One region of the Paenibacillus litoralis genome, then DNA from elsewhere that is predicted to be linked to it. Evidence: riboswitches for the same ligand, from Rfam matches in the RefSeq annotation. Region 1 holds a riboswitch; each other region holds the start of a gene.

Region 1 (5,600 bases):
GGTTCTAACCATGGAGCCGGTAGTCGGTGCCGTATTGCTTGCGATGGATAAAGCGGGAGCTGCCATCGAGTCGGATGTCTACGAACGGCTGAGCGCCATCAACAACTTGGAAGGAAGTGGACAAAGTGAGTAACGCAAACGGATTGAAGGTTGTCGTCATCGGCGGAGGCTCCTCCTACACGCCGGAACTGATCGAAGGCTTTATCCTGAATCATGAGAGGTTCCCGGTGACCGACATTTGGTTAGTCGACATTCCGAAAGGCGAGCATAAGCTGCGGATCGTCGGACAGCTGGCACAACGGATGGTCGAGAAATCGGGATTGCCGATTTCCCTTCGACTCACGCTTGATCGCCGCGAAGCGCTGCAGGGGGCGCATTTCGTTTCTACGCAAATGCGCGTGGGCCTCCTGCAGGCACGGATATGGGACGAAACGATTCCGCTCAAATACGGCGTTATCGGCCAAGAGACGACTGGCCCAGGCGGTATGATGAAGGCGCTTCGCACGATTCCCGCATTGCTGGACATCTGCCGCGATATGGAGGAGCTGTGTCCGGATGCATGGCTGCTTAACTTTACGAATCCCGCCGGGATGGTGACGGAAGCGATACAGAAATATTCATCCATCCGCTCGATCGGCTTGTGCAACGCGCCGATCGGCGTATATAAATGGCTGACGGGTCTATATGACGTCAAGGCCGATCGCATTTACGCCGAATTCGTTGGCTTGAACCATCTGCACTGGATCACGCAGGTGCGCATCGACGGGGAATCGAAGTTGGAGGAGCTGCTTGCCGAAGGCGAAGCGTACTCTGCCAAGAACGTGCCGGGCTTGAACTGGAACGCTGAGCTGATTCGTTCGCTGGGTGCCATTCCATCCTACTACTTGAAATATTACTATTTGCAAAAGGAAATGTTCGAGGAGCAGCAGACGTCTTCGGCTAAGGAAGGAACCCGCGCCGAGGTGGTGAAGCGGGTAGAGGACGAGCTTTTCGAGCTGTATAAGGATCCGAACCTGTCGGAAAAGCCGAAGCAGCTTGAAAAACGCGGCGGCGCCTACTATTCCGAAGCGGCGGTTAACCTGATGAAATCGCTGTACAACGATACGCGCGACATTCAAACGCTTAACGTAAGCAATCGCGGCATTCTCGATTTCCTACCGGCGGATGCTTGTATCGAGGTCAACTGTGTCGTAACGAAGCAGGGGCCGATTCCGCTTCCGGTATCGCACATTCCGCTTGCGGCCAAAGGCTTGATCCACGCAGTCAAATGCTACGAGCAGTTGGCCATCGAAGCGGCCGTTCACGGCGATCGCGGGCTTGCGCTGCAGGCGTTGACGCATCATCCGCTTGTGCCGTCGGCGAATGTTGCCGAGAAGATGCTGAACGAAATGCTCGAGCAGCATAAAGCATATTTGCCGAACTTTTTTCGCTCCTAGGGGGGCAATGAACGAACAGTCCGGGTTGTATCTTACAGCACCGGACTGTTTTCATACCTTGTGGTTAAAAGTAGGAGAGGTAGGCTGTCTGGGTATAATAAGGACGCCGAACTAATGTTACGCTTATCAAGCAGCATTCAATATTCCTTCCGCAGCGTTTTCACGAACGTGACCCTATCGAAGGCGGGGGCAAAGTAATCTTTTTCCCAGGCGGCCGTTTCAAAGCCCAGATCGCGATAAAAGCGAAGTGTAGGCCCGGTATCGGCATGGCCGAGCGTATAGAGCATTACTTTGGCGGCATCTTGCTCCCGAATGTCCCTGCAAACGTGGTCGATCAACGCTCTGCCGATTCCCTGACGCGCATGCTCCTTGGAAACGACGACGCCTACGATTTCATAAAGCCCGACCTCATCATTGTAAATAAAACCGGTATGTCCCGCGATTTCTCCATCGCCGGCAAGCGCCACATAGTAAGCGCTAGGCTTGCAGCCTTCAGCTTCCCAGAACGACCGCCACCGGTCCGGATACCTCATTCTGACAAAGCTCGGAAACTGCAGCGGATATTGCGCCATCAAGGCGTCGATAGCGGCTCCTTCGCCATTTTGAAGCGGTCTAATAAGTATCGTTCTCACTCCCGTTTCGATTAATCAAAAGGCATGTCTAGGTCCGTCATTCGGCCGGGGCGATAATAAGGATAATCCATGGCTGCCTGAACCTTCCTGACGAAATCGATGCCCGCTAGCGACTCTACGAAAAACAACCCCAGGTCGATAGAGGCGGAAACGCCGCCGCCGGTAAAAACGTTGCCGTCACGGACGATGCGGGTTTTGAGCACGGTGTCGCAATAGGGCGCGAGCAGATCGTAGGCGGACGGATTCGTCGTAGCCTGCTTGCCGTTCAGAAAGCCGGCGGCTCCCAGCAGCAACGCACCTGTGCATACGGACACCTTGTATTCGGCTTTGGCGGCCGTCTGCAGCCAGGCGATGAAATCGGCGTCGTGCCTCAGCTGCCTCGTGGGTATTCCGCCCGGAACGAATACGACATCGTAACCGGACAGATCGGGGCGAACATGCCCGATTTTGATCGTCATGCCGCGATCGTCGGTAATTTCCGCTTTGTCCGCGCATAGATCCCACGTTAAGTCTTCCTTTGCTTTCATGATTTTCAGCCACGATACGGCGTCATAAAAGCCGATAAAATCCAAGGACGTCATCCCGTCGAACAAAATGTACGCGATCCTCAAGCCGTTCACCCGCCTTTCCTTCATTCGGATTCGAATAACAAAAAGAAGCACTCGATCGCAAGATCAAGCACTTCGCCCAGGCGTACGGCCGTTATCGATGCGCTCCCTCATGGTTCTCCATGTTTACGCCAGTTACGCATCGTTCGATTTGATGACATTTATGTTACTCGAATATTCTGAAAATTACAAGAACAGTTTTCAAGATAGTTTTCTTTATTTTGTTAGATCGAGCTGTCCTTCCGCATAAAAAGGGCCTTCGAACAAATGTTCGAAGGTCTCTTTTCTCCTATTTCTTGTTGATTTTCGCGTAGGCTTCCTCATATTCTTTAATGATTTGGTCGCCGCCGGTTTTGCGCCATTGCTCGACCGCTTTGTTCCAGCCTGTCTCGTCGATTTCACCCATGATGAATTTCGTCGTGGCGTCGCTGATGATTTTGGACAGCTCGCTGCCCTTCTCGATATTGGTTTGCGAAATGAGCGCTTGCACCGGATTTTGGATAGCCGTCGGGAAGTTGTCGATCTGCATTTGCAGCGCTTTTTCCAAGATCGGCGAGTTATTGCCCTTCATCGCTTTGGACGAATCGTCAAACCGCATGAATTCGTAAGAGGCTATGTCCGTATTGAATTTCTGGGCGTCGGTACGAACCGGCTTGCCGTTCTCCATCTTGTAGGTCGAGCCCTCGAAGCCCCAAGTGAACAGGTTCTGCATGTCCGGATCGGCCAATTTGTCCATATAGCCCAAGATTTGTTTGAGCTGGACCTCGGTTTTGACGCTTGTTTTCGGGAACATGAACTGCGGCGGGAATGCGCCCCGGGTAACGACTCTGACGCCCTTCGGCCCTTCGATTCTGCTGATGACGTCCAGCTTCGCCTGCGGGAACGCTTTGTACAGATCGACGTAGCGGGACTCGACTTCTTCCAGTGCGGCGAATAGCATGCCGGATTTGCCTTTGTTAATCATGTCGAAATCGTTTTTGTTGACGGCAAAATCCTTGTTCATAATATTCTCGTCGTAGAACGATTTGTACAGCTTCAGCGCATCCATGTATTCCTTGGTCATAAAGGAGGGGGTGAGCTTGCCATCCTTCAGATCGAATTGGTTCGGCCCTCCGAACCAGGCTACGAACAGCTCGAAGCCGTTAGTGCCGGCTCCGCCGACGGCGATGGTGTCCTGTTTGCCGTTTTTGTCCGGATCGTTGAATGTGAACGCGCGCATCACCTTGATCAACTCGTCCAGCGTTTTGGGCTGCTGCATGCCTAAATTATCGAGCCAGTCCTGGCGAATGACGATGCCGTTGCGCGCTTGGGGGATATACTTGTAAATCCCGTAAATTTTGCCGTCGAAGGCGCTGTCCTTCAGCATTTGCTCGTTGATTTTGCTCAGGTTCGGATAATCCTTCAAGAGAGGCCCGATCTCCCAAAACATGCCCGAGCGGACCGCGTTGACCAAGCCGGCGTTTTTGTTGCCGTTCGCTAGTACGTACAAAATTTGCGGCAAATCCTGAGAGGCGATACTCGCGTTCATCTTGTCCTGATAGGCGGAGCCCGGCGTCCAGACGATATCGAGCTTCGTATTCGTATGCGTCTGTACCTTTTTCAGCGTTTCCCCGTCCTGTTTAGGCGGCTCGGCATTCCAATACGGCACCATCATTTTGATGGCAAGCGGTTCTTTCGACTTCGGGGATTCCGCTTTAGGCGAGCTGTCTGCCTGCTTCCCGCCATCAGTCGTTGCGCTGCCACCGCAGCCGGCGACAAGCGCTCCCGTCAAACCGATTGCAAGAACGGCAGCCGTCGTATGCTTCCATGTTTTCATGTACATCGCCCCTTCAATAATTGTTGTATGATACATCTTCAGTCCGCAAGATGCAATCACCGGTTCGGTTTGCTCTTACCCTTTGATCGAGCCGAGAAAAACGCCTTTGGCGAAATGCTTCTGCAGCAAAGGGTAGACGAGCAGGATCGGTACGGTCGCGACGACGATCGACGCCATTTTGACAGTCTGGCTGGGCGGGACGAAGGTCGCGTCGAACGTGCTGGAATCGCCGATGCCGCCTTCCGACAAGATGACGATCTGCCGCAGCAGCACCTGGATCGGCCATTTCGTATGGTCGTTCAAATACAGGATCGCGTTGAAAAAGGTGTTCCAATGACCGACCGCGTAAAACAGCGAGAACGTCGCGATCGCCGGCATGGAGAGCGGAAGCACGATCCGGATCAAAATACCGAGGTCGTTGCAGCCGTCGATTTTGGCCGATTCCTCAAGCCCGTCGGGCAACTGCTGGAAAAAGTTTTTCAGCACGATCAGATTGAAGGCGCTGATCGCGCCGGGGATAATGAGCGCCCAGTACGTGTTGATCATCCCAAGCGACTTCACGACCAAATACGTCGGAATCATGCCGCCGCTGAACAGCATCGAGAAGACGATCAGCAGCATGATCGGCTTGCGTCCTTTCAGATGGGAGCGGGCGAGCGGATACGCCATCAAAATGGTGAACACCAGATTCACTAGCGTTCCGGCGAGCGTGACCAAAATCGTTACGATCAGGCTTCGCGAAAGCGTTTCGGTGGAAAAAATGTATTTGTACGCGTCCAGCGAAAATTTCGTAGGCAGCAGGACGAACGTTTTCTGAACCAGCACCTCGGAGGCCGTGAACGAAGCGCTGATCACATACAGGAACGGCAGGAAGGTAGCCAGGGAGAACGCTAGCAGAATGCCGTAAATGCACGTGTCGATCAGGCGGTTGCCCCATGTTTTACCTTCGATCATCGGATTCACCTCGCTTTAGGGTAACGACGGCAGCGGAACGGAGAGACGGCTTATTCAATAGACGCCCTCCTCGCCGAATTTTTTGGCTAAATAATTGGCTCCTGCGACAAGTACGAAGCCGACCACCGATTTGAACACGCCGATGGCGGTGCTG
Region 2 (5,600 bases), 110 kb from region 1:
CACAGCAGATGTCCGTCAAACGGCAAATACGGCGAAGCCCGTGCAAACGTCGGTAAAAGCACCGAAAGAAGACAACAAGCGCAGCGGCAGTGCAGAGTCCTTATCGAAGCAGAACGCGAAGGATAAGGAAACGAAGCTGGAAACGTCCGCCAAAGGCACGAAAGTGGTAGTTTCCGCTTCGGGCACGCAAAAAACGGTGGAAGCGGATCAGCTTGGCGAACGTCCGGCTATGAAATTTTTCATCTGGGAAAAAATCAAGTCGATTTTCTCCGCCATTAAAGGCTGGTTCTCCTGATTTCGTGACAGCGTCCGACTAGCGAGGTATAATGACAACAAAAAACGCAGAGGATTCTATTGATGAAAACGAAAAATTGGGCAGTCGGCAAGGAACTCCTACCGGACCGGCTGTCTATCATACAAGAAGCGGCCGAATTTCTCCGCGCGGGGAAATTGGTCGCTTTTCCAACGGAAACGGTATACGGGCTCGGCGCGGATGCGCGAAGCACCGAAGCGGTGGAAGGCATTTTCCGGGCAAAAGGGCGGCCTTCCGACAACCCGCTGATCGTCCATATCGCGGATAAGTCTCAGCTGCACGATCTGGTCGATCGCGTGGATGAGACTTCTTGCCGTCTCATGGACGCTTGCTGGCCGGGACCGCTTACGCTCGTGCTGCCGGTCAAACCCGGCGCTGTGTCGCCACGCGTGACGGCGGGCCTCGCGACCGTCGCCGTGCGCATGCCCGAGCATCCGCTCGCGCTCGCGCTGCTGCGCGCCGCCGGCTGCCCGGTCGCTGCGCCTAGCGCGAACCGCTCCGGCCGGCCGAGCCCGACCGAGGCGCAGCACGTGCGCGACGACCTGGACGGCCTGATCGACGGAATCGTCGACGGCGGGCCGACCGGGGTCGGCGTCGAGTCGACCGTCGTCGAGGTCGATGCGGACGGACGCGTGCACGTGCTGCGCCCGGGGGGCGTCAGCGCGGAGCGGTTAGCGCAGCTCGTGCCGGAGGCGCAGATCGTTGCGGCGGCGCACGATGACGGCGCAGACGGCTACGGCGCGGTGGCCGCCGGCGGTGCTGCGGGCCCGGACGCGCCGGCGGGCGGCAGAGACGGCGGCGCGCAGCCGCTGACGGCCACGGCGCCGAAGTCGCCCGGCATGAAGTACGCGCATTACGCGCCGCGAGGCCGGCTTACGCTCGTCCGCGGGGACTCCGCCGAGCGGGTGGCGGCTTATATCCGGCAGGAGCTTGACGCGGCGCGGTCGCGCGGCGAAGTAACCGGCGTCCTGACGGTTGCGGAGCGCGCTTCGTTGTATACGGCCGATCTCGTCGTGCCTTGCGGAAGTCTTGCAGAGCCGGAGTCGGTTGCACGCGGCCTGTATGCGGCGCTGCGCCGGTTTGACGACGCCGGAGCGACGTTCATTTTGGCGGAAACGCCGGAGGAGCGGGGCATCGGCGCGGCCGTCTTGAACCGCTTGCGCAAAGCGGCTGCGGATCGCGTTGTGGAGGTATAGCAATAGAAGGAAGCCGCGTTAGCCGCTTATTTTCATAGCCGGACTTATAGGACTTGTCCTGCCATTTGGATTCCGAAACGTTCCGTACAAGCATCTTTCCCAAGTTGTCCGCATATGTTGAACAAGGACAGGCGGATCGGAGGGACGGGATATGGATACGGCGGCGGCGATGTGGGGACAGCTTGCCACGCTGCTGGTGATGGCGTTTGCGCTAGGCTTGGACGCATTTTCGCTCGGCATCGGAATCGGCATGAAAGGAATCCGGTTCATTCACATTTTGAAAATCGGCTTGATCACCGCTTTGTTCCATGTGCTGATGCCGTTGTTCGGAATGTTTACCGGCTACTATGTAGGGACGCTGCTCGGCAATGTGGCAACCGCTGCGGGCGGGGGTCTTTTAATTCTCCTTGGAGGGCATATGCTGTATAGTGCGCTGAAGGGAGAGGACGCTCCGTCGTTCGATCACGGCACGCTGTGGGGCATCGTGCTTCTGGCGCTGACGGTCAGCGTCGATTCGTTCTCGGTCGGCGTTTCGTTCGGGATGTTCGCCTCGGACTTCTTGCTTACCGTACTGTTGTTCGGCACCTTCGGCGGCATCATGTCGATCCTCGGGCTGTGGCTGGGGCGAAGTGCGGGCCTTTGGGTCGGCGAGTACGGAGAAGCGTTCGGCGGCATCATCTTGCTCGTTTTCGGCATCAAATTTTTGCTGTAGCGCGCTTTTTGCTACAATGGAAGCATACCACTACCTATAACTCGCTCGCGAGAGAAGGGGGCGAAACGATATGGCTCATCGCATTTTGTTCGTCTGTACGGGGAATACATGCCGAAGCCCGCTGGCCGAAGGGCTTTTGCGGATATTGGCGGGGGTGAAGGGGCTTCCGGTCGAAGTAAAGTCGGCCGGCGTAGCCGCGATGGACGGCTGCTCCGTATCGGCGCATTCGGCATCGATTTTGCGTGACAAGGGGTTTACGGGTTCGATTACGTCCCAAACGCTCACCGGCCAACTCGTCGGCTGGGCTGATTTGATTTTGACCATGACGGTTAACCATAAACGGTCGGTCATTCAGCAGTACCCGGATTCCGCGGACAAAACGTTCACGCTCAAAGAGTACGCCGAGGACGACGCAAGGGTGCTTGAGGCCGTCCGCGAGCACGGAGAGCTGAGCGCGGAGCTTCATATGAAGCAGGCCCTTGGCCAGCCTATAAGCCCGCAGGAATGGGGGAGGCTGCGCGATATGGCCGATCGGCTGCCGAATTACGATATCGCCGACCCGTACGGCGGCTCCAAAGCCATGTATGAGCATTGCGCGGCGGAAATCGAAAGCAGCCTATATAAATTGCAGGGCCGCTTGAGAGCGGATTGACCGCTTGGCGGGGGCTCCCGGCGCTTCGGTATTCTCTTGCGAGGCGCCGCCTGCTCCCTACCGATTTTAGCAAGATGCGGCAGGCATCCGGAATCTTTACAGCGCGGCAGGAATGCGTTATGATAGGGGTAAGTGAATAGGACTCAATGTAACTGGCGACAAGTGGGAATAACCACAATGGAGCATTGAGGGAATCGGCCGGTCGCCTGGGCAAAGAGCAACGACGTGGAAGCACGCGTGTGCTCTTTTTCTGTTTTCCGGCAAGAATAGGTTATACTAAGGGAAGTGCCTGGACTACGGAATTTGCAAGAAGCCGGAACGCTGATCGTTCCCGGAATGGAAGCGGCTTTTCTGTAAAGGTACGACGAGTACGGATTTTGAGGAAAGAGGTGTCCTTATGAAAATTGTTATTGGTTCCGATCACGGCGGTTTTGCGTTAAAAGACGGCATTAAGGCGCTGATTACCGAAATGGGGCATGAGGTTATCGACGTGGGCTGCGACTGCACCGATTCCGTCGATTACCCGGATTACGCGCTGCCGGTATGCGAGCAGGTCGTATCCGGCGAGGCCGACCGCGGTATTCTGATTTGCGGGACGGGGATCGGCATGTCGATCGCGGCCAACAAAATTCCCGGCATCCGCTGCGCGCTCGTACACGATACCTTCTCTGCTAAAGCGACGCGCGACCATAACGATTCCAATGTGCTGGCGCTGGGCGAACGCGTTATCGGGCCCGGACTCGCTGCGGAAATCGTGCGTATTTGGGTAGAGACGCCATTCTCGCATGGACAGCGTCACGAAACCCGCGTTGGCAAAATCAAGGCGCTGGAAGACAAGTATTCCATCCACCCGTAAGGGAACAGGAAGAAGGCGCCCGATTGGCGGCTTTCTAACAGCGCCAGGGTATATCCGGACGCCACTAACGGAAAGGGGATGCCGCAATGCAGTCATCAGACGTCAAACCGGAAGAAATCGCAACCGAACAATCCGCCAGCGTCGATCCGAAAGCTGCGCTGGACAAGATCGAGGCGGACGTCGAGACGGTACTCGGGGAGCTCATCCAAGCGGGACGGGTGCAGCCGGGCCAGATCGTCGTCATCGGTACGAGCACGAGCGAAGTACTTGGCCGCCACATCGGAACGGCCGGCACCCTTGAAGTGGCGGAACGGCTGTACCGCGGCATCATGCGGGTAAGGGCCAAAGCCGGCTTCTATCCGGCCTTCCAGTGCTGCGAGCATCTGAACCGCGCGCTTGTAATCGAGCGCGAGCTGCTGGCCCGCAGCCCGCAGCTTGATGAGGTATCGGTGATTCCGGTGCCTAAAGCGGGCGGATCGATGGCCGCTTATGCGTACCGGCACCTTAAGGAACCGGTGCTGGTGGAAGAGATAGCCGCGCATGCGGGCATCGACATCGGCGGCACGCTGATCGGGATGCATTTGCGGCGCGTTGCCGTTCCGCTGCGTCCTTCGATCCGCGTGATCGGCCAGGCTCCGGTACAGCTCGCTTACACGCGTCCGAAGCTGATCGGCGGCGTGCGCGCCGTCTATACGGAGGAAGCCGCCGGCGAAGCGGGCGGGAGCTGTTCTTAACGCCTAAGCGTTCATTCAAGGTTAAAGGCTAACGCTCAGCGTTGCCGGTATCATTTTTTCTTATCGATTAATGGGAAGCATCATCTAACCGTCTATAACGACTACGACTCAGGAGGAATCAAACATGGATCATTTGCGTAAAGCGGACCCGAAAGTATTGGAAGCGATGAATTTGGAGCTGGGCAGACAGCGCGACAAAATCGAGCTGATCGCCTCGGAAAACTTCGTTAGCCCTGCCGTTATGGAAGCTATGGGATCGGTATTGACGAACAAATATGCGGAAGGCTACCCGGGCAAGCGTTTCTACGGCGGCTGCGAATATGTCGACGTTGTGGAAGACATCGCGCGCGATCGCGCTAAGGAATTGTTCGGCGCGGAGCACGCGAACGTTCAGCCTCACTCCGGCGCGCAAGCAAACTTGGCTGTATATTTGGCTACGGTAAAACCAGGCGATACCATTTTGGGCATGAACCTGGCGCACGGCGGCCATTTGACTCACGGCAACCCGGCTAACGCATCCGGCCTTCTGTACAATTTCGTCGCATACGGCGTCAACGAGCAAACGTTCCGCATCGATTACGACGAAGTCCGCAAAGCGGCTTTCAAGCATAAGCCTAGAGTAATCGTTGCAGGCGCAAGCGCGTATCCGCGTACGATCGATTTCGAAGCATTCGCGCAAATCGCTAACGATGTAGGCGCGCTGTTCATGGTTGACATGGCGCACATCGCGGGCCTTGTTGCAACGGGCTTGCACCCGAATCCGGTGCCGCACGCGCATTTCGTTACGACGACGACGCATAAAACGCTTCGCGGTCCGCGCGGCGGGATGATCCTTTGCCGGGAAGCATGGGCGAAGGAAATCGACAAAGCGGTATTCCCGGGAACGCAAGGCGGTCCTTTGATGCACGTTATCGCCGCTAAGGCGGTATCGTTCGGTGAAGCGCTGCAACCTTCGTTCAAAACGTATGCACAGAACGTCATCGACAACGCCCAAGCTATGGCGCAAGAGCTGATTGCCCAAGGACTCGACATCGTGTCCGGCGGTACCGACAATCACCTGCTGCTCGTTGACCTGCGTAACATCAACTTAACCGGTAAAGTGGCTCAGCACATTCTCGATGAAGTCGGTATCACGGT
Region 3 (5,600 bases), 550 kb from region 1:
TTTATTTTGGTTCAATTCGCCTAAACCAAGCATGTGCCTAGATAAGTTGCCAATCTTTATTTTATCCCCATCACAAATAGTAAGATGAGATACTCCAGTACGCGAAAGTAATTCCCCTATAGCCGAGCCTAAAGCTCCTGCACCCAGTAAGAACACTTTATCTTGCTGAATTTTTTTGTTTAAGCTACCTCTACTTAGAATAGCCTCTCTGCTCCAATTTTCAGTGCGAAGATACTTGATTCTCTTTTTTGAATTTAGTTCATTTAATCGATCTCTAGAAAAGTAATAATCGTTTTCATGTCTAAATCCCTTTATTTTCTTTGCCCTTTTTGTTAATTGAGAAAGTTCCAAAGCGATCCAGTGAATAATCGAATTCCCTTGCCCGACAATTTCAGGTATTGGGAATCCAATTAAAATAAAATTACGATCCTGTTTTCTAAAGATATGCATTAAACCGTAGATCTCTTTCCAAAGGTCAATCCGATTTTCATCCCCCTATATTCAGCTAAAACAAATATCTCTTCGACGTAACTTATTAAACCATTAGCGTAAAAAGTTGAGTGATGAAATGCCAATACATATCCAATTATTATTGATTCCGATTCTGCAATAAGTAAATCAGCATTTGTATTACTCAAGATTTCTTGATAAGTTCTCGAAAAATCCCCTTTATTAAGTTTAAAACTTGTCGCAAGTTTTGCAGCCAATTCAAACAATTCCTCTTCATCTTGCATAGATGCCACTCTATATTTTATTCTCACTCCAGTCATCCTTTCTTGGTTCTCATTAAAGCAAAAGGAGCCCGCCTGCAAAGCGTTCTTGCAATATCGTAAATCAACTTGCATGATCCTGAGCTGTAATATTTGCTTCAAAAAAGTTTTCCTTATGAATTGGAGCGTCCGCCATTCTTCTTAGCAGCGCAAGCTGGCCGATATGTGTCATAACATCGGATAATGGACCTTGCAATAACTTTTCCGCTATTTTTTCCCTATCTGGCAAACCCATCGCTATTGCCTTATCAAGTATTCCTACAATCTTATAAAACCGGTTGATTTCTTCTTCCCATGTTCCTATCTCCAGTTCTTCAATTTGATCGTAATGGTGGAACACGGAGTGAGCACATGTAAGCACGAAGGAAATATGGGATAATATAACGATTGGTTTTCGAACTCCCTTGCCAATCTCCAAATTCGGGTAATCATCGGGGGCGTTCAGAATGGCTTTCTCCAATCGGTAAATCATTGTGGCTACGTAGTGACGTAATATACTTTCCACAGGCGACACCTAGCCTTCCATACAAAATTTTTAACACTGTTTTTTCCCGAAAGAATACATAAATGAACATGAATCATAACGGTGAGGGTAGCGACAAAATGTGGGAATAATACTATCCACAATCTCCACTCGTTCTTCTTCTGAGAGCAATCCAGTCGTTACAAGGCGCTTTGCATTATCGTTTCCTAATGCTAATTTAATTAATATAGGCATCTCCTCGTCCTCTCTATTTTTCATGATATAGTCGCTTGTTTGAATGATCACTTTAACATCCTGCAGGTTCTCGGAAACAAAATAAGAATAGAGCTTCCTGCCAATTGTACGGTCTGTGCCATTAATACGTGCGTATTCGATATGTGCATTAATCAGTTTAGAAAGTTCCAAACCAAACGGATGGAAAACTTGGGTACCATCATCAATTTCCACTACACAAACTACCCCACCCGGCTTGCACACCCTTGTCATTTCTTTAATGATTTCTTGCGGCCTAGGATTGTGCATTAAAACAAGGCGAGTATATATAAAGTCAAATGTATTGTCACTAAACGGCAGACTGTTTGCAATGGCATGAACGAATTTAATGCCCTCATTCCCCAAGAACTTACTTTGTGCTGCTTCTAGGATTTTAACACTGTTATCTATTCCAATAATGGAAATATCGGGTAAATACTTAGAGAATAACTCGATCATCGTTCCAGTGCCACACCCTACGTCAAGAACGTTCTTTGCACCATATAGACCGTTTTCGAAAAATAAACGTACTAGTGCTTCCGAGTGACTGCCGACATTCGCTGTTAATCTCTTAATTTCAGATTTCATTTGTTCTTGATCAAAACGATCAAACTGATAGGATACATTCATCTCCATAAGCCTCCTTAAATTAAAAGAGGCAAGGGGATATCTCCCCTTACCTCTGCCCAGGCGCACGGCTTTATGAATATGTGCTCCCTCGTGGGTCTCCACGTTTACGCCAGTAACACATACCAAATAATTACATCTATTATAGTCTGAAAATTGAAATTACAGCAAGTATTTTTTATTGCGCAATTCTGCCCGTTAGTTGAGAAACGGCAGCCGATCGTTCTGGCCGGCTGCCGTCATATATGTATTGAGCTCTTGTACCCGTTAATTTAGCGACCTACCACCTTAAGTGCTTTTCTAACGCATAATATACTCCATCTTCATCGTTTGAAAGCGTCACATCATTGGCTTTCTCTTTGACATCGTCAGGCGCATTGCCCATTGCGACTCCTAAGCCAGCGTATTCAATCATGTCCAAGTCGTTGTAAAAATCACCGATAGCAATAATTTCGGATGGATCAATTCCGTAAGATTCAAGCACTTTTCTCAGTCCATTGGTCTTACTAGTCTGATGATGGACGTATTCTTTGAAAAACTCGGCGTTGGCTCTTAATTTGATGTGTGACGGTAAGACGATATCTTGCCATCCATTAATTCGCTTCTCATCATCAATGGTCAGTTTCATTACAGGCTCTTTCAGTTCTAACACGTCATTATGTGTTGAGTACTGAATCTCATATTGTTTGCATTTGTCGATCTGGTAAGGGCTCATAAACTCTACGTAATGATTGAAAGCTGTGGTCAAAGAAAAATGGATTTCATGTTGGCGGCAGTAAGTGATTAACGGCGAAATATCTTCGACAGAAAAAGAATGCTCATGTATGATTTCTTTTGTCTTATTCTTAATTGTCGCAGCCCCATCGTTTGACACTAAGATTCCGTCAAAATCCAGTGTTTTCATGATTCGTTCAGCTTGCATGTAATATCGTCCTGTTGCAATTACAACGATAACCCCAGCATCTTGCGCATTTCTGACGGCTTCAATGTGTTTTGTTGACACCACGCTTTGACTGTTTAGCAGGGTACCGTCCAAATCAAATCTAAGGCTACTAATTTATAGCGCATTATCTCCACCTACCTAGCTTAATGAAGCTACCAAGATCGCTCTGGCAGCTTCATGATGGTGTTACTGAACAATCGTACCCGTTAGCGTAATGATCCAATTTGCTAGATGATACGGTTCACCGTAAACGGAACTATTTCCTATTACTTCGCCTTGCACCCGCCGCCTGGCTTGTTACCCAACTTGCCTTTAACTATCCTCCACTTGTATCGTGTGATTTTCATCAAGCCGCACTTTATAAGACTCCCCCCATGCTTTCATAGACATGATCACCGGTTCCACAGTCCTTCCGAAATCTGTAAGGGAGTATTCCACTCTTGGCGGAACCTCTTTATATATTTCTCGATGAATGATACCATCCCGTTCAAGCTCTCTTAACTGCAATGTGAGCATAAACTGCGTAATTCCTGGATTGAGGCGTCTGAATTCATTGAATCTTTTCGTTCCGTCCAGGAGCTGATAGAGAATGATCCCCTTCCACTTTCCGCCAATAACATCCAACGTTGTTTCAACCGGACACGCTTGCATATCTGGACGCATTCCATATTTGTTTCTACGGTCTCCCATCAGCTTATCCTCCCAAAGGTTTGATTTTTAATACTATACCATAAAAATATGCGTACTTACTTAAAGTAATCTAACTGATATACAATGCTATCTGTACAACATTTGCTAATCGAGAGGATGGGATACCTATGAATACTCGCCAAAAAATGAAAGCAATCGGTGCATACCGATACCTCCCAATATCTGATCCTGAAAGCCTTATTGATCTGCATTTGGATAAACCGGAACCTACAGGCCGTGATTTGCTTGTAAATGTAAAAGCGATCTCTGTCAACCCTGCAGACGTAGGCGTTCGCGAGCAACATAACTACGAAGCCGAATTACCGAAAATTTTTGGTTGGGATGCTGCTGGAATCGTAGAACAAGTTGGTCCTGACTGTCAATTGTTTAAACCAGGGGACAAGATCTATTATGCGGGTAGCGTGGCTCGTCCAGGCACAAATAGCGAATTTCACTTGGTTGATGAACGAATTGTAGGAAAAATGCCAAGAAGTTTGGATTTCGCAGCAGCAGCCGCATTACCGCTTACCTCGATAACTGCATGGGAGGGCCTATTTGATCGTTTAGGAATTAGCCTAAACACAAATGAAAACAAAAGTATACTTATTATCGGCGCAGCTGGAGGAGTAGGATCGATTGCCGTGCAACTTGCCAAATTAGCAGGTTTGACTGTCATCGGTACTGCTTCGCGTCCGGAGTCAACTCATTGGGCCAAAAGATTTGGTGCGGATTTTATAATAAACCACAACAACCCTTTCCAACCTCAGCTCAAAGAATTTGGTATCGATTCCGTAGATTATATTTTCTGCTTGAACGATACTGTACAACATCTAGCGAATATGTCGGAGGCTATTACCCCCCAAGGTAAAATTTGCTGTATCGTTCCTACGGATAAGGCTACCTGGGCAGGAAGCTTGAAAATGGACTTGCTGTTTTCTAAAAGTGTAACGTTTGTATGGGAGTTCATGTTTACACGGCCCTTGTTTCATACCGAAGACATGATAAAACAACACGAATTGCTGAATAGCCTGGCGGACTTAATCGATGATGGAAAATTAAAAACAACACTAAATGAACGACTAGAACCCATTAATGCAGCTAACCTGCGTTTAGCACATGAGAAGTTGGAAAACGGACGGTCTATTGGTAAAATTGTTTTAGAAAACTTCTGATACCTACGAAGAAGGCACGTTTGGTTCCAAAAAGCTGTATACGTATAGACAAGACTAAGGCCCCTTGCCACTTTGGGGCCTTTTTGTGTACAACGGTATAGTGCAGGCGTGAGGAAATCCTCCCAAACTTAATAAAAAACGTTGCCCTTACATTGATACGATTTACCGCATACGATCTTAAACTAACCTGCCCTTGAGAAACGGCAGCCGATCGTTCTGGCCGGCTGCCGTCATGTATGTATTAAACTCTTGTACCCGTTAGTTGAGTCATCATAACCCACTTTAAAAAAAAGAGTTAAATGTTATGAACACGTCGAGTCTCGAGAATTTGGTTAATGTGATGATCTGCGTGTGATACATCCCAATTCATTTCATCGCGTACGACAACTGACCCATTTTCCATAGATACAACCCTATCTAACGGGGCTGACAATGTCTGATACAGATAAACAATATATTCTCTTATCAATTCAAATAGTCGCAGTTCAAGCTCAATCGATCGTTGGGAATATTTCATGGAGTCAGCCCATATGTCTGGATCAAAGCCACCGTCAAAAATAAACCTGTGACCCGTATTGGAGAGCGCAATACGATGCGTTTGGAAGTAGTTAAGTTCACAATCAACAATGTGATGAACAAGTTGACGGATAGACCATTTCCCT
Region 4 (5,600 bases), 3.7 Mb from region 1:
GTCGGCTCTTTCTCCGCTCGAAATGGCGCTGGCTGCAGGTGCGACATTCGTTGCTCAATCGTTCTCCAGCAACCTGAAGCAGCTGACGACGCTGATCGAAGAAGGCATGAAGCATGAAGGCTTCTCGCTGATCAACGTATTCAGCCCTTGCGTAACGTTCAATAAAATCAACACGTACGACTGGTTTAAAGAGAATATTGTCGATCTGGAAGAATCCCCTGAATACGATTCGTCCAACCGCGTATCGGCAATGACCAAAATCATGGAAACGAACGGCATGCTGACCGGTCTTATTTATCAAGACAAGTCCAGAAGAAGCTACGAAAATCTCGTTCACGGCTTCAAAGAAGAGCCGCTTGTGAAACAAGATCTTAAGCTTTCGTCCGAGCAATTTGACAAGCTTGTGGCAGAATTCAAATAAGTCGGAACCCCTTCAAAGACATACGGCATCTGCTGTATGTCTTTGTCTTTTTTGGCAGTATACTAGAAGAGCAAGGGAAAGGAGAGAGCGGCTTGATTCGGATCCCTGTCGGCGTCTCGGCTAGACATATTCATCTATCGCCAGTACATATAGACCGTTTGTTCGGTGAAGGCTATCCATTGACGATATTAAAGCAGCTGACGCAGCCCGGACAGTATGCGGCCGAGGAGACCGTAGCGGTCGTCGGGCCGAAAGGACGCTTCGAAGCGGTACGAATACTCGGACCTGCGCGGGGACGGTCGCAGCTTGAAATTTCGCGGACGGATGCGTTCTCGATCGGAGTCAATCCCCCCGTGCGGGAATCGGGCGACATTCAAGGAACGCCGGGCATAACGGTAATCGGTCCGAAAGGCGAGGTTCGGCTGGAACAGGGCGTGATCGTAGCTGCCCGACATATTCATTTTCATACTAGCGATGCGGCGGCCTTTGGGATTGTTGACAGACAGCTGCTAACCGTCAGGTTGAACGGCGAACGGCCTTTAATATTGGAGCAGGTTATTGCAAGAGTATCCGATCATTATGCGCTGGATATGCACATCGATACCGATGAAGCCAATGCGGCGGGCGTGAAGACAGGCGACACGGCGGATATCATGCAGGCTGAATGACGGAACGGTCCGGTTTGATTCCATTTACCGCTAAATCCTCTCCTTAGGCTGGATAGAGAGGATTTTATTTTTGTCAAAAAGCGAACATGGATTACCGAATGGTAAAATGTTATAATACGTTATTGGACTACTAAATCATAAAACGATGACATTTCAAGCATAGAGGGAAGTGAAACAAGCATGTCTAAGGAGAGTAATCAGCCAGCGGACTTAAAATCCGTCAAGGGCGACAAAGACTACTCCCAATATTTCGACTTTTCTAACGCGAAAGTCGTCAAGCAGGAAGACGGGAAAACAACATACCGCGTAAGCGGTCGGAATATTACGGTCAATGCGGCTCCAAGCCATAAAGACGAGAAAAGCAGGGGCAAGGAAGATATCCAAGTCCACTACGATTTCAGCATTCCGGAAGATATGAAAGAGTTCGGTAAGGATAAGTTCTACCTGATCACGACATACGGCTGTCAGATGAACGAGCACGATACGGAAACGATGATGGGTCTGCTGGAGCAAATGGGCTACCAGCGCACGGAAGATAAGCTTGCGGCGGACGTTATTTTGCTCAATACTTGCGCGATCCGCGAAAATGCGGAGGATAAAGTGTTCGGCGAGCTGGGGCATTTGAAGGCGCTCAAAGCCGAAAGACCGTCTCTCGTACTTGGCGTTTGCGGCTGCATGTCTCAAGAGGAAGCGGTTGTGAAGCGGATCATGCAGAAGCATGCGTTCGTGGACATGATTTTCGGTACGCATAACATTCACCGTCTGCCTCATTTGTTAAAAGACGCGTATTTCAGCAAGGAAATGGTTGTCGAGGTGTGGTCCAAGGAAGGCGACATTATCGAGAACCTGCCCAAAAAGCGCGAAGGCATTAAAGCATGGGTCAATATCATGTACGGCTGCGACAAGTTCTGCACGTACTGCATCGTTCCTTATACCCGGGGCAAGGAGCGGAGCCGGAGACCGGATGACGTCATTGCGGAAGTTCGGGATTTGGCGCGCCGCGGCTTCAAGGAGATTATGCTGCTCGGCCAGAACGTCAACGCCTACGGCAAAGATTTCGAGGATATCGACTATACGTTCGGAGATTTGATGGACGACATTTCCAAAATCGATATCCCGCGCGTCCGGTTCACGACTTCGCATCCCCGCGACTTCGACGATCGTTTGATCGAGGTGCTTAGCCAAAAAGGCAATTTGATGGAGCATATCCATCTGCCGGTGCAGTCGGGCAATACGGAAATTCTTAAACGAATGAGCCGCAAATATTCCCGCGAGCATTATCTTGAGCTGGTGGGCAAAATCCGCAAAGCGATACCGGACGCCGTACTGACGACCGATATTATCGTCGGTTTCCCGGGCGAGACGGAGGAGCAGTTCGAGGATACGATGTCGCTGGTTCGCGAAGTGAAATACGACTCGGCTTATACGTTCATCTATTCCCCGCGTGAAGGAACGCCTGCGGCCTCGATGGAGGATAACGTGCCCGAGCATGTCAAGAGAGCGCGCTTGCAGCGCTTGAACGACCTTATGAAAGAGCTTGGCAAACAAAGCAACGAGAGCTTGCGAGGCGAGATCGTAGAAGTGCTGATCGAAGGGGAAAGCAAAAACAACCCGGATGTGCTGTCGGCTCGCACGCGTACGAATAAGCTCGTTCATGTCGTTGCACCGAAGCAGTTGATCGGAACGATCGCACAGGTGAAAATTACCGAGCCACAGACGTGGGTGCTGTATGGAGATTTGATCCCGGAGTCCGTGCAACAAGCCATCTAAGGCAGGTTCCTTACAAAAAAAGAAAGGGAGAGGCGACTCTCTCCTAAATTTGATAAAAGGCAGGCGTCGATATGTCGGAGCATCATCACAATCATGAAGTCGAATCATGCGATATCCCGCATTACAATTCCACGGACCTGATCGTCCGTGAAGATATTATGAGCAAGGCGAAAGAACTCGCGGCGTTGATTTCTACATCGTCCGAAGTGGAGTTCTACCAGAAGGCGGAAAAGCAGATCGCCGATAACGATCATGTACAGAGCTTGATCAAGCAAATCAAGAAAAAGCAGAAGGAGATCGTCGCCTTCCAGAACACGTTCAAAAATCCGCAAATGGTTGAGAAAATCGAAGCCGAAATTACGTCCTTGCAGGACGAGCTCGATTCGATTCCGATCGTAACGGAATTCCAGCAATCGCAAAGCGATATCAACTATTTGCTGCAGCTGGTCATGTCGGTCGTTCGCGATACCGTTTCCGAGAAGATTCAAGTGGAAGCCGCATCGGCAGAAGCCGACCCGGCGAATTGCAGCGACTAAGACGGAAGGGGAAGACCGCGAGGTCTTCTTTTTTATTGTAGCGAGAGGGCAGCATCCGGCGGATGATTATTGTTGTGCGTTTCGCGTTCGTCTGATAAACTGATGGAAGCAGGGAAGCTGCGCGTAACTGGCGGAACGTGGACGACCACGGGGGAGCGCGCGGAACATAAAAGCCGTACGCCTGGGCGAAAGTATTCGACGATCATGTCGGGTGCTTTTTTTTGTTTTCGTACAAAAAATAGTTGGAGGCGAAGACGATGAATGAAATGACGCGTACAAAAAAGCTGCTTGGCAAACCGCTGGCCGACGAACTGGCAGCGTCCATCAAGGCCAACGTGGAAGCGTACCAAGAGCAGGGCGTGGCAGCCAGGGTTGCCGTAGTTTGGGTGGAGGGCGACCCTGCAACGGAATGGTATGTGAACGCCAAAAGAAAAACGGCGGAGAAGCTGGGCATCGCCTTCGATCTGTACCCGTTCCAAAGCGGGGCGGAGGAGCATGCGCTCGTAGACTGCATCCGATCGCTGAATCAAGACGAGAAGACGCATGGCATTATGGTGGAGCTTCCTTTGCCTAAGGCGATCGATGCGAAGCGGGTGACGGCAGCGATCGATCCGCTTAAAGATGTGGACGGATTAACGCCAGCCAATCGTCTTGCCTTGCTGTCAGGCGGACCCGGAATCGCGCCGGCTACGCCGCAAGCCTGCATCCGGTTGCTCAAGCATTATGGGATATCGCTTGCGGGCAAGCATGCGGTCGTGATCGGCAGAGGGGAGACGGTCGGCCAGCCCTTGTATCATTTGCTGCAGCGTGAGCAAGCTACGGTAACCGTCTGCCATTCCCGGACTGCCGATTTGGATAAGCATGTACGCCGGGCGGAAATCGTTTTTGCGGCAGCTGGACGCCGCGGGCTGGTGAGCGTCCAAGCGGCGCACGAGGAACTGATTGTGGTGGATGCCGGCATTAACGAGACGGAGGAGGGAAGCATCGCGGGGGATGTTGATCCCGATGTCCTGCGAGTGGCTGCGGCGATGACACCGGTACCGGGAGGAGTCGGTACGGTGACAACCATGATCTTGTTCGAAAATGTGCTTCGAGCCATGGATTGGCAGCGCGAAGAGCGGGTGAAACCATCTAAAGGTACGGACGCAGCGGCTGTCTCGGAGGAAGTGCCGTATGACGCCACGATTCGGTCGTTCCTGGCTGCGGCCGCTTCTGCGTCGCCTACGCCGGGCGGGGGAAGTATCGCAGCCTTAGCGGCGGCGCTAGGCGCTTCGATGACTTCCATGGTGGCAAAGCTGTCGACGGGTCCTAAGTTTGCGCAAACGGAGGCGGCGGCGAATACGCTAGCAGTAGAGATGGCGGCGGCGATCGCCCGGTCCGAATCGCTGCTTCATGAGGATATCCAAGCTTTTGAAGCGTACATGGCGGCCTTGAAACTTACAAAAGGGGCGTCTCGCGATGAAGCGCTGCGGGAGGCCGCACAAGCTGCCGCCGATGTGCCGCTGAGGCTTGCAAGGCTATGCACGGATGCGATTCGTGCGTCCGGGGCGATGGCGGAAACGGGGAACAAGACGGCGATCTCGGATCTGGGCATTGGCGTCCTGCTGCTGGAGGCTTCGCTGCAAGCCGCCCTATTGACCGTAGAAATCAACTTGCCGGCTTTAGGTGGCAGTCAGCTCGAACAAAAAATTCGCGGAGAAGCAAGCGCACTTCGAAATGAAGCTTATGTGAACAAGGAATCGGTGCTTGATACGGTATATCGACGGATAAGAGCATAAGGCAGGCGTATCGTCAAAAGAGATCGTCATGCAATTCCGTGACATTGCGGATGATAGCGAGCGGTTTGGCTAGCGATTCGGGAGCGGGTAAGCCGCTTCGGTTCAGCCAAACCGTTTTCATGCCCAGCAGGGAAGGGCCGACAACGTCATTCTCCCACGAATCGCCAACGAATAGCGTTTCCTCCGGAGTCGCTCCAAAATGACGAAGCGCTGCTTCGTAGATGGGGGCATGGGGCTTCGAATGGCCGATCGTATCCGAGCAGAAAAGGGAGTCTTCAGGAAAGAAGGGAGCAAGCCCCGCGCCTTCCAGCTTATCCATTTGCAGACGCAGCGTGCCGTTGGTTACGATCCCCAGCAGGTATGACCCGCTCAGCTTCTCCATAAACGATAGTCGTTCCTCATTCGGCCTAAGGTGTTTCCGAATGGC

Evidence for each region. Region 1 has a riboswitch for ZMP and ZTP ahead of ACKGJP_RS00715 (DJ-1/PfpI family protein). Riboswitches for the same ligand answer to the same signal wherever they lie in the genome.
Region 2: linked by a shared signal. The riboswitch ahead of rpiB (ribose 5-phosphate isomerase B) and the one ahead of ACKGJP_RS00715 (DJ-1/PfpI family protein) in region 1 are both predicted to bind ZMP and ZTP.
Region 3: linked by a shared signal. The riboswitch ahead of ACKGJP_RS35040 (class I SAM-dependent methyltransferase) and the one ahead of ACKGJP_RS00715 (DJ-1/PfpI family protein) in region 1 are both predicted to bind ZMP and ZTP.
Region 4: linked by a shared signal. The riboswitch ahead of ACKGJP_RS21735 (cyclodeaminase/cyclohydrolase family protein) and the one ahead of ACKGJP_RS00715 (DJ-1/PfpI family protein) in region 1 are both predicted to bind ZMP and ZTP.

What each region holds. Positions count from the first base shown of each region.
Region 1 covers NZ_CP176395.1:162,896-168,495, forward strand. Annotated here, with positions in the region: gene ACKGJP_RS00700 (N-acetylglucosamine kinase) at 1-133, shown strand, start outside; gene ACKGJP_RS00705 (6-phospho-beta-glucosidase) at 126-1,436, shown strand; gene ACKGJP_RS00710 (GNAT family N-acetyltransferase) at 1,574-2,008, opposite strand; gene ACKGJP_RS00715 (DJ-1/PfpI family protein) at 2,080-2,679, opposite strand; ZMP/ZTP riboswitch at 2,747-2,825, opposite strand; gene ACKGJP_RS00720 (extracellular solute-binding protein) at 2,966-4,492, opposite strand; gene ACKGJP_RS00725 (carbohydrate ABC transporter permease) at 4,568-5,446, opposite strand; gene ACKGJP_RS00730 (ABC transporter permease) at 5,501-5,600, opposite strand, start outside.
Region 2 covers NZ_CP176395.1:53,714-59,313, forward strand. Annotated here, with positions in the region: gene spoIIR (stage II sporulation protein R) at 1-295, shown strand, start outside; gene ACKGJP_RS00230 (L-threonylcarbamoyladenylate synthase) at 358-1,509, shown strand; gene ACKGJP_RS00235 (manganese efflux pump MntP family protein) at 1,661-2,221, shown strand; gene ACKGJP_RS00240 (low molecular weight protein arginine phosphatase) at 2,292-2,873, shown strand; ZMP/ZTP riboswitch at 3,012-3,092, shown strand; gene rpiB (ribose 5-phosphate isomerase B) at 3,271-3,729, shown strand; gene ACKGJP_RS00250 (TIGR01440 family protein) at 3,816-4,463, shown strand; gene glyA (serine hydroxymethyltransferase) at 4,588-5,600, shown strand, end outside.
Region 3 covers NZ_CP176395.1:8,357,799-8,363,398, forward strand. Annotated here, with positions in the region: gene ACKGJP_RS35025 (ThiF family adenylyltransferase) at 1-450, opposite strand, end outside; gene ACKGJP_RS35030 (hypothetical protein) at 450-761, opposite strand; gene ACKGJP_RS35035 (hypothetical protein) at 835-1,230, opposite strand; gene ACKGJP_RS35040 (class I SAM-dependent methyltransferase) at 1,306-2,136, opposite strand; ZMP/ZTP riboswitch at 2,184-2,263, opposite strand; gene ACKGJP_RS35045 (Cof-type HAD-IIB family hydrolase) at 2,414-3,169, opposite strand; gene ACKGJP_RS35050 (winged helix-turn-helix transcriptional regulator) at 3,389-3,766, opposite strand; gene ACKGJP_RS35055 (zinc-binding alcohol dehydrogenase family protein) at 3,895-4,938, shown strand; gene ACKGJP_RS35060 (DinB family protein) at 5,234-5,600, opposite strand, start outside.
Region 4 covers NZ_CP176395.1:5,173,913-5,179,512, reverse strand. Annotated here, with positions in the region: gene ACKGJP_RS21755 (2-oxoacid:ferredoxin oxidoreductase subunit beta) at 1-421, shown strand, start outside; gene pduL (phosphate propanoyltransferase) at 514-1,089, shown strand; gene miaB (tRNA (N6-isopentenyl adenosine(37)-C2)-methylthiotransferase MiaB) at 1,270-2,859, shown strand; gene ACKGJP_RS21740 (RicAFT regulatory complex protein RicA family protein) at 2,931-3,395, shown strand; ZMP/ZTP riboswitch at 3,509-3,589, shown strand; gene ACKGJP_RS21735 (cyclodeaminase/cyclohydrolase family protein) at 3,653-5,173, shown strand; gene ACKGJP_RS21730 (HAD family hydrolase) at 5,187-5,600, opposite strand, start outside.